Regions from separate parts of the Streptomyces sp. NPDC000983 genome, predicted to be linked through region 2. Evidence: riboswitches for the same ligand, from Rfam matches in the RefSeq annotation. Region 2 holds a riboswitch; the other holds the start of a gene.

Region 1 (6,207 bases), on a different contig from region 2:
ACGGTCTACGAGTGCACCTCGCCCGACGAGGTGCACGCGCTGCTCCAGGGCGGCCAGGGCATCTTCGGGATCGCCGTCGGCGTGGTGTGGCGGGATGTGGAGAGCGCTCTGTCGCAACTGCACGGCGAGCGGATCGACACCGGCGAGACGCTGGTCGGCCAGAACCCCGCGGACGAGCTGGCGCGGCGGCGCAACCGGGCCGTGTGAGCGCGGGGCGCCGCGACACCCCTCGGGGCCGCCGGCCGGTGGGCCCCGTTGTCAGTGGCGTAGGGCAGCATCGGAGATGTGAGAAGCGCGCCCACGATCCTGCATCTGGACATGGATGCCTTCTTCGCCTCGGCGGAGCAGGCGTCCAAGCCCAGTCTGCGCGGGAAGCCCGTCGTGGTGGGCGGGCTGGGGCCGCGCGGTGTGGTGGCGACGGCGTCGTACGAGGCGCGGGTCTTCGGCGTCAACTCGGCGATGCCGATGGCGCAGGCGCGGCGGCTGGCTCCGAACGCCGCGTATCTCGTGCCGCGCTTCGGGTTCTACCGGTCGATCAGCGAACAGGTCATGGGGCTGCTGCGGGCGTTGTCGCCGTTGGTGGAGCCGCTCAGCCTGGACGAGGCGTTCGTCGATCTGGAGGCGGGTCAAGCGGCCTGGGACGCCGACTCGGCCCTGCTGGCGGGCGTGCGGTTGCGCGCCGACATACGGGCTGTCACGGGGCTGACGGGGTCGGTGGGGCTGGCCGCGTCCAAGATGCTGGCGAAGATCGCCTCCGAGCGGGCCAAGCCGGACGGTCTGGTGCTCATCGAGCCGGGCACCGAGCGGGCGCTGCTGGCGCCGATGTCCGTGCGGACCCTGCCGGGGGTGGGGCCGGCCACCGGGGACCATCTGCGGCGGGCGGGCATCCACACGGTCGGCGAACTCGCCGAGGCCGGCGAGGACGAGCTGGTGCGGCTGCTGGGGAAGGCGCACGGCCACGCGCTGTACGCGATGGCGCTGGCCCGTGACGAGCGGGCGGTGGTGGCCGAGCGGGAGACGAAGTCGGTGTCGGTGGAGGACACGTACGACGTCGACATCCATGACCGGGTGCGGGTGGGTGTGGAGGTGCAGCGGCTGGCCGACCGGTGTGTGCGGCGGCTGCGGGGGGCCGGACTGTCGGGGCGGACCATCGTGCTGAAGGTGCGGCGCTACGACTTCTCCACGCTGACGCGGTCCGAGACGCTGCGCGGGCCCACGGACGATCCGGCGGTGGTGCGGGAAGCGGCCGCGCGGCTGCTGGAGTCGGTGGACACCACCGGGGGTGTGCGGCTGCTGGGGGTCGGGGTCAGCGGGCTCGCCGACTACACGCAGGAGGACCTGTTCGCGCAGGCAGCGGGGGAGCTGGAGACGGCGCGCGAAACGGCGGAGGAGGGCGAGCGGGAGCCCGGCGGGCCGGGGGAGGCCGAGGTGCCGGGGGAGCGGCGGTGGCCCGCCGGCCATGACGTCAGGCACGCCGAGTACGGGCACGGCTGGGTGCAGGGCAGCGGGCTCGGGCGGGTAACGGTGCGGTTCGAGACGCCGGCCTCGGAGGTGGGGCGGGTGCGGACGTTCCGGGTGGACGATCCGGCGCTGGCGGTGGCGGAGCCGTTGCCGCTGGTGGAGGCGGAGCCCGGGGTCGGGATGGACGGTGTCGCCGTGGACGGGGCGCACGCCTGAGCCGCGGACGGCAGGACGGAACGCGTGGGCGGGGGCCCGTGTGCCACCCGTTCGGCTCGGCGGCGCGACGGCAGGGCGCGTGCGCGGGTCAGGTGTCCTTGTCCTCGGTGCCCGCCAGGTTGCCGAAGTCGTGGTCCGGGGGCGGGGGTGACGTGATGTCCAGACCGTAGTGGTGGTAGAGCTGGAGTTCCTGTTCGGGGGAGAGGTGGCGGCCCACCCCGAAGTCGGGGGCGTCCTTGATCAGGGCGCGTTCGAAGGGGACGTGCAGGGTGCCCTCGACCAGTTCGCTGGGCTCCAGGGGGACGAAGGCGTCCCTGCTGAACAGGCCGGTGCGTATGGCGGCCCACTCCGGTATGCCGGTCGCGTCGTCGAGGTAGATCTCGTCGATCGTGCCGATCTTCGTGCCGTTCTGGTCGAAGGCCTTGCGGCCGATCAGGTTGCGCGGATCGATGTCGGTCTGCACGGGCCCTCCACTTGCTCGCGAATCATCCGTAAGCACTACAAAAGAGCACATCGGGTGAGGCGGCCACTCGAACGCCTGGACGTTGACCTCGCTGGTACGCTTCAAGCGGCTGCTGACCCCGTGCGGGAGAGTCCTTCGGACACCATCCGGAGGCGCCGAAGGAGCAAATCCTCCCCGGAATCTCTCAGGCCCACGTACCGCACGGACGAGGTCACTCTGGAAAGCAGAGCGGGTGTCGACGGTGTCCGCTCTCACCGACGGTGAAAGCCGGGTGCCCTTCGGGACCCCGGTGAAGCTCTCAGGTTGAGATGACAGAGGGGGAGGCCGTCCGGGTACCCGTGCCGTGGTGCCCCCCACCGGTCGCGTCAGACCAGGAGGCCTCCGCAATGACCGCCCACCGCATTCCTCTCTCCGAGCTCGAGTCGGGCATCCCCTTCGAGCAGCGTCACATCGGACCTGACCAGGAAGCCCGGGCCAAGATGCTCGCCCAGGTCGGATACGGCTCGCTGGACGAGCTCACCGCCGCCGCGGTACCGGATGTGATCAAGAACGCCGACTCGCTCGCGCTGCCGGGCGCCCGGACCGAGGCCGAGGTGCTCGCCGAGCTGCGGTCGCTCGCCGACCGCAACCAGGTGCTCGACTCCATGATCGGGCTCGGCTACTACGGCACCTTCACCCCGCCGGTGATCCTGCGCAACGTGATGGAGAACCCGTCCTGGTACACGGCCTACACGCCGTACCAGCCGGAGATCTCGCAGGGGCGCCTGGAGGCGCTGCTGAACTTCCAGACGATGGTCGCCGAGCTCACCGGGCTGCCCACCTCCGGGGCCTCGCTGCTCGACGAGGGGACGGCCGCCGCCGAGGCCATGGCGCTGTCCCGGCGCATGGGCAGGAACAAGAAGGGCCTGTTCCTGATCGACGCGGACGCGCTGCCGCAGACCATCGCGGTGATCGAGACGCGCGCCGAGCCGACCGGCGTCGAGGTCGTCGTCGCCGACCTCAGCGACGGCATCCCGGCCGAGATCGCCGCGCGTGAGATCAACGGCGTGCTGATCCAGTACCCGGGCGCCTCCGGTGCCGTGCGGGACATCAAGCCCGTCATCGAGCAGGCCCACGGACTCGGCGCGCTCGTCACCGTCGCCGCCGACCTGCTCGCCCTGACGCTGCTGACCTCGCCGGGTGCGCTCGGCGCGGACATCGCCGTCGGCACCACGCAGCGGTTCGGTGTCCCCATGGGCTTCGGCGGCCCGCACGCCGGTTACATGGCCGTCCACGAGAAGTTCGCGCGCAGCCTGCCCGGACGGCTCGTCGGGGTCTCCGTGGACGCAGACGGCAACAAGGCGTACCGGCTGGCGCTGCAGACGCGTGAGCAGCACATCCGCCGGGAGAAGGCGACCAGCAACATCTGCACCGCGCAGGTGCTGCTCGCCGTCATGGCCGGCATGTACGCCGTCTACCACGGGCCCGAGGGCCTCAAGGGCATCGCCCGGCGCGTCCACCGGTACGCCGCGATCCTTGCCGCCGGGCTCACCGCGGGCGGGGTCGAGGTCGTGCACGGCGCCTACTTCGACACCGTCACCGCGCGGGTGCCCGGACGGGCCGCCGAGGTCGTCGCCGCGGCCCGCGACAACGGCGTCAACCTGCACCTCGTCGACGCCGACCACGTCTCCGCGGCCTGCGACGAGACCACCGGCCGGGCCCAGCTCGCCGCCGTGTGGAGCGCCTTCGGGGTCGAGGGCGACGTCGAGGCGCTGGACGCGGCCGCCGCCGACGCGCTGCCCGAGGGCCTGGTGCGCGAGGACGCGTTCCTCACCCACCCGGTCTTCCACCAGCACCGCTCCGAGACGGCCATGCTGCGCTACCTGCGCCGGCTCGCCGACCGTGACTACGCGCTGGACCGCGGCATGATCCCGCTGGGCTCCTGCACCATGAAGCTCAACGCGACGACCGAGATGGAGCCGGTCACCTGGCCCGAGTTCGGGCAGCTGCACCCCTTCGCGCCCGAGGAGCAGGCCGGGGGCTACCTCACGCTCATCCGCGAGCTGGAGGACCGCCTCGCCGAGGTCACCGGGTACGACAGGGTCAGCCTCCAGCCGAACGCCGGCTCGCAGGGCGAACTGGCCGGACTGCTGGCCGTGCGCGGCTACCACCGCGCCAACGGCGACCTGCAGCGCACCGTCTGCCTGATCCCGTCCTCCGCGCACGGCACCAACGCGGCCAGCGCCGTGATGGCCGGCATGAAGGTCGTCGTGGTCAGGACCGCCGAGGACGGCGAGATCGACGTCGAGGACCTGCGGGCCAAGATCGAGCAGTACCGGGACGAGCTGTCGGTGCTGATGATCACGTACCCGTCGACGCACGGTGTGTTCGAGGAGCACGTGGCGGACATCTGCGCCCAGGTGCACGAGGCCGGCGGGCAGGTCTACGTCGACGGGGCCAACCTCAACGCGCTCGTGGGGCTGGCCAAGCCCGGCCACTTCGGCGGCGACGTCTCGCACCTCAACCTGCACAAGACCTTCTGCATCCCGCACGGCGGCGGCGGTCCGGGCGTCGGTCCGGTGGGTGTGCGGGCGCACCTGGCGCCGTATCTGCCGAACCACCCCATGCAGCCGAGCGCCGGGCCCGAGACCGGGGTCGGGCCGATCTCGGCGGCGCCGTGGGGTTCCGCGGGCATCCTGCCGATCTCGTGGTCGTACGTGCGGCTGATGGGCGGCGAGGGGCTCAAGCGGGCCACGCAGGTCGCGGTGCTCAGCGCCAACTACATCGCCAAGCGGCTGGAGCCGCACTTCCCGGTGCTCTACACCGGTCCGGGCGGGCTGGTCGCGCACGAGTGCATCATCGACCTGCGGCCGCTGACCAAGGCGACCGGCGTCAGCGTCGACGACGTGGCCAAGCGCCTGATCGACTACGGCTTCCACGCGCCGACGATGTCCTTCCCGGTGGCCGGCACGCTGATGATCGAGCCGACCGAGTCCGAGGACCTGATCGAGCTGGACCGTTTCTGCGAGGCGATGATCGCCATTCGCGGGGAGATCGAGAAGGTCGGCTCCGGCGAGTGGGCCGAGGACGACAACCCGCTGCGCAACGCCCCGCACACCGCCGCTTCGCTGGGCGGGGCGTGGGAGCACGGGTACAGCCGTGAGGACGCCGTCTTCCCGGCCGGGGTCTCGGCGGCCGACAAGTACTGGCCGCCGGTGCGCCGGATCGACCAGGCCTTCGGTGACCGCAACCTCGTGTGCTCCTGCCCGCCGCTGGACGCCTACGAGGACTGATCGGCGGTAGTCGAAGTCGAGTGAAGGGCTCCGCCCGGGCTGTTGTGGCCCGGGCGGAGCCCTTTTCGTGTCAGGGGGTGGCCAGGGAGACCTCGGTCGACTTGATCAGGGCGACGACGGGGGTGCCGGGGGTCAGGCCCAGTTCGGTGGCCGCGTCGGTGGTGATGGCGGAGGTGAGTTCGCCGCCGGTCGTCGTGATGCGCACGGTGGTCATCGCGCCGCCCGTGGCGATCCCGCTCACCGTGCCCGGGAGTTGGTTGCGGATCGACAGGCCCGTCACGGGGGCCGTGGCCAGGGAGACCTCCGTCGACTTCACCAGGGCGCGGACCTTCGAGCCCGGGGTGAGGGAGAGGTCCTCGGCCGCCTCCCGGGTGATCGCGGCGGTGAGGTGGTGACCTCCGGGGAGGTCCACCCCGACCGTCGCCATGACCTCGCCGGGGGTGACGGCGGTGACGGTGCCGGGCAGCTGGTTGCGGATGCTCAGGGGCATGGGGCGCCTCGCCTTCGGGCGGAACGGGGGCGTCCCACGGTAGTCGGGTGGGGGTTTTGATCCCGGTATGTACGCGAGTGTGCGTCGCCGGGTGTCAGGTGCGGTCGATGTGTACGTTTGTCGACTTCACCCGGGCCGTGGCCTCCATGCCGACCTCCAGTCCCAGCTCCTCCACGGCCTCGCGGGTCAGCAGCGACACCAGTCGGTGGGGGCCCGCCTGGATCTCCACCTGCGCCGCCACGTCGCCAAGTTTGATCGCGGTGACGATGCCGGGAAAGGCGTTGCGGACGGAGGTGTACGAGGTC
Region 2 (6,207 bases):
CGTTGCGGTCCAGCGGGTCGTCGGTGTACTGGTGGAAGCGCCACTTCGCCCGGATACGGGGCTCGCCCGCCGGGACGTAGTCGGCGATCCACAGGCCGTCGCCGGCGTAGGACGTGGTGTCGACGTTGAGCCAGTAGTCGCGGTTGCAGTAGAGGACGACCCGGTGGTTCGGCCGCAGCTCCTTCACCTTGCGGATGAAGCGGTCCTTCTCGGCGTTGCTCGCGTGGGTGCCCTCGCTCGTCGACTCCCAGTCGACCGCGAGGATGTCGCCCGCCTTCTCGGGCGCGTGCCGGACGAAATACTCCGCCTGGGCGGTGAGATTGCCCGGCCACAGGAAGTGGTAGAAGCCGACGACCAGGTGGGCCTCGCGGGCCCGTGCGGTCTGTGCGGAGAGCTTGGGGTTGACGTACGAACGGCCCTCCGTCGCCTTGACGAAGACGAAGGAGAGACCGTCGGTCTCGTACGCCGAGGGCTGGTAGGCGCTCACGTCAATGCCGCGCAGCATCGTGGGGGACTCCCTGATCCGTGTGTGGGGGGACGGGAGTTGTTCATTACCCGGTGCCGCGCGGCCGATACGTCAGCACTCGATGATGTTGACCGCCAGCCCGCCCCGCGCGGTCTCCTTGTACTTGACGCTCATGTCGGCGCCGGTCTCCTTCATCGTCTTGATGACCTTGTCCAGGGAGACCATGTGCGAGCCGTCGCCGCGCATCGACATCTTCGCCGCGGTGACCGCCTTCACCGCGGCCATGCCGTTGCGCTCGATGCACGGGATCTGGACGAGGCCGCCGACCGGGTCGCAGGTCAGGCCGAGGTTGTGCTCCATGCCGATCTCGGCCGCGTTCTCCACCTGTTCCGGCGAGCCGCCGAGCACCTCCGCCAGTGCGCCCGCCGCCATCGAGCACGCCGAGCCCACCTCGCCCTGGCAGCCGACCTCGGCGCCGGAGATGGAGGCGTTCTCCTTGAAGAGCATGCCGATCGCGCCCGCGGCGAGGAGGAAGCGGACCACACCGTCCTCGTCGGCGCCCGGCACGAAGTCGATGTAGTAGTGCAGCACCGCCGGGATGATGCCCGCCGCGCCGTTCGTCGGCGCGGTCACCACGCGGCCGCCCGCCGCGTTCTCCTCGTTGACCGCCATCGCGTAGAGCGTGATCCACTCCATGGCGTGCGCGAGCGGATCGCCCTCGGCCCGCAGCTGGCGCGCCGACATCGCGGCCCTGCGCCGCACCCGCAGCCCGCCCGGCAGGATGCCCTCGCGGGACATGCCGCGCGAGACGCAGGCCCGCATGACCTGCCAGATCTCCAGCAGACCGGCCCGGATCTCCTCCTCGGTCCGCCAGGCCCGCTCGTTCTCCAGCATCAGGGACGAGATCGAAAGACCCGTCTCCTTCGTCAGCCGAAGCAGCTCGTCACCGGTGCGGAAGGGGTACTTCAGCACCGTGTCGTCGAGCTTGATGCGGTCCGCGCCGACCGCGTCCTCGTCCACGACGAACCCGCCGCCGACGGAGTAGTACGTCTTCGACAGGAGCTCGGCCCCCGAGGCGTCGAACGCCCATATCGTCATGCCGTTGGCGTGGTACGGCAGCGTCTCGCGCCGGTGCAGGACCAGATCGTCGTCGAAGGAGAACGGGATCTCGTGCTCGCCCAGCAGCACGAGCCTGCCGGACGACCTGATCGACTCGACCCGCTCGTCCGCCGTCTCCACGTCCACCGTGCGCGGTGAGGAGCCCTCCAGGCCCAGCAGCACCGCCTTCGGTGTGCCGTGGCCGTGTCCGGTCGCGCCCAGCGAGCCGTACAGCTCGGAGCGGACCGAGGCGACGGAGGGCAGCAGACCCTCGTTGCGCAGTCGGCGGGCGAACATACGGGCCGCACGCATCGGGCCGACCGTGTGGGAGCTCGACGGGCCGATGCCGATCGAGAACAGGTCGAAGACCGAGATGGCCACGGGAACTCCTCAAAAAAGGGTGGGGGCACACATCCTTGGGCGCCCCCACCAGGGAACTACTACTTGCCCAGACCGGGGTACAGCGGGTGCTTGTCGGCCAGGGCCTTGACCCGGGCCTTCAGGGACGCCACGTCGTACGACGGCTTCAGCGCCTCGGCGATCACGTCCGCGACCTCGGCGAAGTCCTCGGCCTGGAAGCCTCGGGTGGCCAGGGCGGGCGTGCCGATCCGCAGACCGGACGTCACCATCGGCGGACGCGGGTCGTTCGGGACGGCGTTGCGGTTGACCGTGATACCGACCTCGTGGAGGCGGTCCTCGGCCTGCTGGCCGTCCAGCTCCGACTCGCGCAGGTCGACGAGGAGCAGGTGGACGTCCGTGCCGCCGGACAGGACGTTCACCCCGGCCTCGCGGGCGTCGTCCGCCGTCAGCCGCTCGGCGAGGATGCGCGCACCGTCCACGGTACGCCGCTGGCGCTCCTTGAACTCCTCCGAGGCGGCGACCTTGAAGGAGACCGCCTTGGCCGCGATCACGTGCTCCAGGGGACCGCCCTGGAAGCCCGGGAAGACCGAGGAGTTCAGCTTCTTCGCGAACTCCTGCTTGGCGAGGATGATGCCGCCGCGCGGGCCGCCGAGGGTCTTGTGGGTGGTGGAGGTGACCACGTCGGCGTAGGGCACCGGGTTCGGGTGCAGCCCCGCCGCGACCAGACCGGCGAAGTGGGCCATGTCGACCCACAGGTACGCCTCGACCTCGTCGGCGATCCGGCGGAACTCCGCGAAGTCCAGCTGCCGCGGGTACGCCGACCAGCCGGCGATGATCACCTTCGGGCGGTGCTCCTTGGCGAGGCGCTCGACCTCGGCCATGTCGACCAGACCGGCCTCGTCGACGTGGTAGGCGACCACGTCGAACTGCTTGCCGGAGAAGTTCAGGCGCATCCCGTGGGTCAGGTGACCGCCGTGCGCCAGGTCCAGGCCGAGGATCGTGTCGCCCGGCTTGGCCAGCGCGAAGAGCGCGGCCTGGTTGGCGGAGGCACCCGAGTGCGGCTGGACGTTGGCGTACTCGGCGCCGAACAGCTCCTTGACCCGGTCGATGGCGATCTGCTCGGCGACGTCGACGTGCTCGCAGCCGCCGTAGTAGCGGCGGCCGGGGTAGCCCTCGGCGTACTTGTTGGTGAGGACCGAGCCCTGCGCCTCCATGACCGCGACCGGGGCGAAGTTCTCGGAGGCGATCATCTCCAGCGTGGACTGCTGGCGGTGCAGCTCGGCGTCGACCGCGGCGGCGACGTCCGGGTCGAGCTCGTGCAGGGACGTGTTCAGGACGGACATGCGTCTACGACTCCTCAGCCGGCGGAAAAAGCGGTGTACTCGTCGGCGGAGAGCAGGTCGGCCGGCTCCTCCGCGACGCGGACCTTGAACAGCCAGCCGCCCTCGAAGGGCTCCGAGTTCACCAGCGACGGGTCGTTCACCACGTCCTCGTTGATCTCGGTGACCTCGCCCGAGACCGGGGAGTACAGGTCGCTGACCGACTTGGTGGACTCCAGTTCGCCGCAGGACTCGCCCGCGATCACCGTGGAGCCGGCCTCGGGGAGCTGGGCGTAGACGACGTCACCGAGCGCGTTGGCCGCGAACTCCGTGATGCCGATCGTCGAGACGCCGTCCTCGGCGACCGACAGCCACTCGTGCTCCTTGCTGTACCGCAGCTGCTGGGGGTTGCTCATGGCCTGAATTCTCCTGTACGCGGGGAGGTGCTGATGAAGGGGGGACCGCCGTGGGCGTGCGTGAGCAGCGGTGATGTGCTCAGCATCACCTACGGCTACTACTTCTTGCGCTTGTAGAACGGCAGCGCCACGACTTCGTACGGCTCGTGGCTGCCCCGGATGTCCACGCCGACCCCGGCGGTGCCCGGCGCGGCGTGCGCGGCGTCGACGTAGGCCATGGCGATCGGCCTGCCCAGGGTGGGGGAGGGGGCGCCGGAGGTGATCTCGCCGACGACCCGGCCGTCGGCGACGACCTGGTACCCGGCGCGCGGGACCCGGCGGCCCTCGGCGATCAGCCCGACCAGGACCCGCGGCGGGTTCTGCTCGGCCTTCGCGGCGGCCTCGGTGAGCGCCTCGCGCCCGACGAAGTCGCCCTCCTTCTCGAACTTGACCACCCGGCCGAGCCCGGCGTCGAACGGCGTCAGCGAGGTCGTCAGCTCGTGCCCGTACAGCGGCATGCCCGCCTCCAGGCGCAGCGTGTCCCGGCAGGACAGGCCGCAGGGGACCAGGCCGGCGCCCGCGCCCGCCTCGGTCAGCGCCTGCCACAGCTCGACGGCGTGCTCGGGCTTCACGAACAGCTCGAAGCCGTCCTCGCCGGTGTAGCCGGTGCGGGCGATCAGCGCCGGGACGCCCGCGACCTCGCCGGGGAGCCCGGCGTAGTACTTCAGGCCGTCGAGGTCGGCGTCGGTGAGCGACTTCAGGATGCCGGGGGACTCGGGGCCCTGGACGGCGAGCAGCGCGTAGGCGTCCCGGTCGTCGCGGACCTCGGCGTCGAAACCGGCGGCACGGTCCACCAGCGCGTCCAGGACGACCTGGGCGTTGGAGGCGTTGGCGACGACCATGTAGGTGGGGGAACCGGCCTCGGTCCCGGCCAGCCGGTAGACGATCAGGTCGTCCAGGATGCCGCCGTCGGCCTGGCAGATCATGGTGTAGCGGGCGCGGCCGGTGCCGATGGTGGCGATGTTGCCGACCAGCGCGAAGTTCAGCAGTTCGGCGGCCTGCGGGCCGGTCACGGTGATCTCACCCATGTGGGAGAGGTCGAACAGGCCGGCCCGCGTGCGCACGGCGTTGTGCTCGTCGCGCTCGGAGCCGTAGCGCAGCGGCATGTCCCAGCCGGCGAAGTCGGTCATCGTCGCGCCGAGCGAGCGGTGCAGGGCGTCGAGGGCGGTACGGCGGGGTTCGGTACTGCTCATCGGTCGGTCGTCTCCCAGGGCATGACAGGCGAGGGCGAGGTCTTTCCTCCCCATCTGTCATCGGAACCTGAGAGGTTCGCCATGACCGTCTGGACATGGCTTGCACCTTGGGTGGGGCCACCGCTTGAGGGGCCCGCTTTTCAGATGTGCCTCGCCCGCGCGGTAAGGGGGCCTGAGAGATTCAAGGGAGGGACTTGCTCCTTCGGCGTCCCAGCAGAAGGCTGGGAACTCTCCCGCGCGGATTCGAACGGCCGGTATGCAGTTGGCGCGGACATCATTGCATGGCCGAGGGGTATCGGGGCAGGCCGCATCTGTAACCGGCTTGTGGCGGTACGCACACGAAATCGCTGAAGATCGCCCATTACCTTCTCTTTACGTTCGATGGGAAGGGGGCTCCCGACCCCGGAGGAGGACGATGACGGTGAACAGGACCACGGCCTGTGCGACGACCTCGGGCATCGCACTGCCCGAGCAGACCGCGGCCCCGTCCGCCGAGGCCCGCGGCGCGGTCCCCGCCCGCGTCGTCCGCGACCTGCGGGAGCGGGCGGGCCGCAGCCCGCACGCCCTGCTCTTCGGCCCCAAGGACCTCGTGGTGATCACCGGCCTGCCCGGCAGCGGCAAGTCCACCCTGATGCGGCGCACCGTGAAGGGCCCGCGGATCGACTCCCAGGACACCCGCGACCGCTGGGACGCCCGGATGCCCGCCCGCCTGCCCTACGCCGTCTACCGCCCCCTCGTCCGCCTCGCCCACTACGCCGGCCTCTGGCGCGCCCTGCGCTCCGGCGAGGGCGTCGTCGTGCACGACTGCGGCACCCAGGCCTGGGTGCGCGGCTGGCTCGCCCGCGAGGCCCGGCGCCGCGGCGGCACCCTGCACCTGCTGCTCCTCGACGTCACCCCCGACCAGGCGCTCCAGGGCCAGCGCGAGCGCGGACGCGGCGTCTCGCGGTACGCCTTCCTGCGGCACCGCTCGGCGGCGGGGCGGATGCTGCGCGCGGTGGAGGAGGGCGAACTGCCCCCGGGGTGCGGGTCGGCGGTGCTGGTCGACCGGGAGGCGGCGAGCGCGCTGCGGCGGATCGCGTTCACGGGCTGATCCGGGGGCGCCCGGCAGGCGCTAGCCTTTTGAGCCACAACAGCGGTTCACGGCAGGCGGTCGAAGAGATGGACTTCCCGGCGGATCTCCCCGCGGACTTCCCGGCACAGGCGCACCCCCATCCGCACGGCGGATGGCCCGGCAACGAGCTGGAGGAGGTGCTCTCCGCCTCCCTCGGCGTGCCCTCGGCGGGCGGCCGGATCATCGAGGTCCTCGGGCGCAGCTA

The links. Region 2 has a riboswitch for glycine ahead of gcvT (glycine cleavage system aminomethyltransferase GcvT). Riboswitches for the same ligand answer to the same signal wherever they lie in the genome.
Region 1: linked by a shared signal. The riboswitch ahead of gcvP (aminomethyl-transferring glycine dehydrogenase) and the one ahead of gcvT (glycine cleavage system aminomethyltransferase GcvT) in region 2 are both predicted to bind glycine.

What each region holds. Positions count from the first base shown of each region.
Region 1 covers NZ_JBEPBM010000016.1:8,673-14,879, forward strand. The annotation lists gene ABT296_RS19630 (MerR family transcriptional regulator) at 1-207, shown strand, start outside; gene ABT296_RS19635 (DNA polymerase IV) at 286-1,677, shown strand; gene ABT296_RS19640 (PRC-barrel domain-containing protein) at 1,766-2,140, opposite strand; glycine riboswitch at 2,254-2,350, shown strand; gene gcvP (aminomethyl-transferring glycine dehydrogenase) at 2,527-5,412, shown strand; gene ABT296_RS19650 (TOBE domain-containing protein) at 5,483-5,902, opposite strand; gene ABT296_RS19655 (TOBE domain-containing protein) at 5,997-6,207, opposite strand, start outside.
Region 2 covers NZ_JBEPBM010000007.1:23,122-29,328, forward strand. The annotation lists gene ABT296_RS10005 (glycoside hydrolase family 25 protein) at 1-505, opposite strand, end outside; gene ABT296_RS10010 (L-serine ammonia-lyase) at 578-1,945, opposite strand; gene glyA (serine hydroxymethyltransferase) at 2,005-3,267, opposite strand; gene gcvH (glycine cleavage system protein GcvH) at 3,282-3,659, opposite strand; gene gcvT (glycine cleavage system aminomethyltransferase GcvT) at 3,758-4,891, opposite strand; glycine riboswitch at 4,936-5,041, opposite strand; glycine riboswitch at 5,042-5,137, opposite strand; gene ABT296_RS10030 (AAA family ATPase) at 5,307-5,981, shown strand; gene ABT296_RS10035 (enhanced serine sensitivity protein SseB) at 6,050-6,207, shown strand, end outside.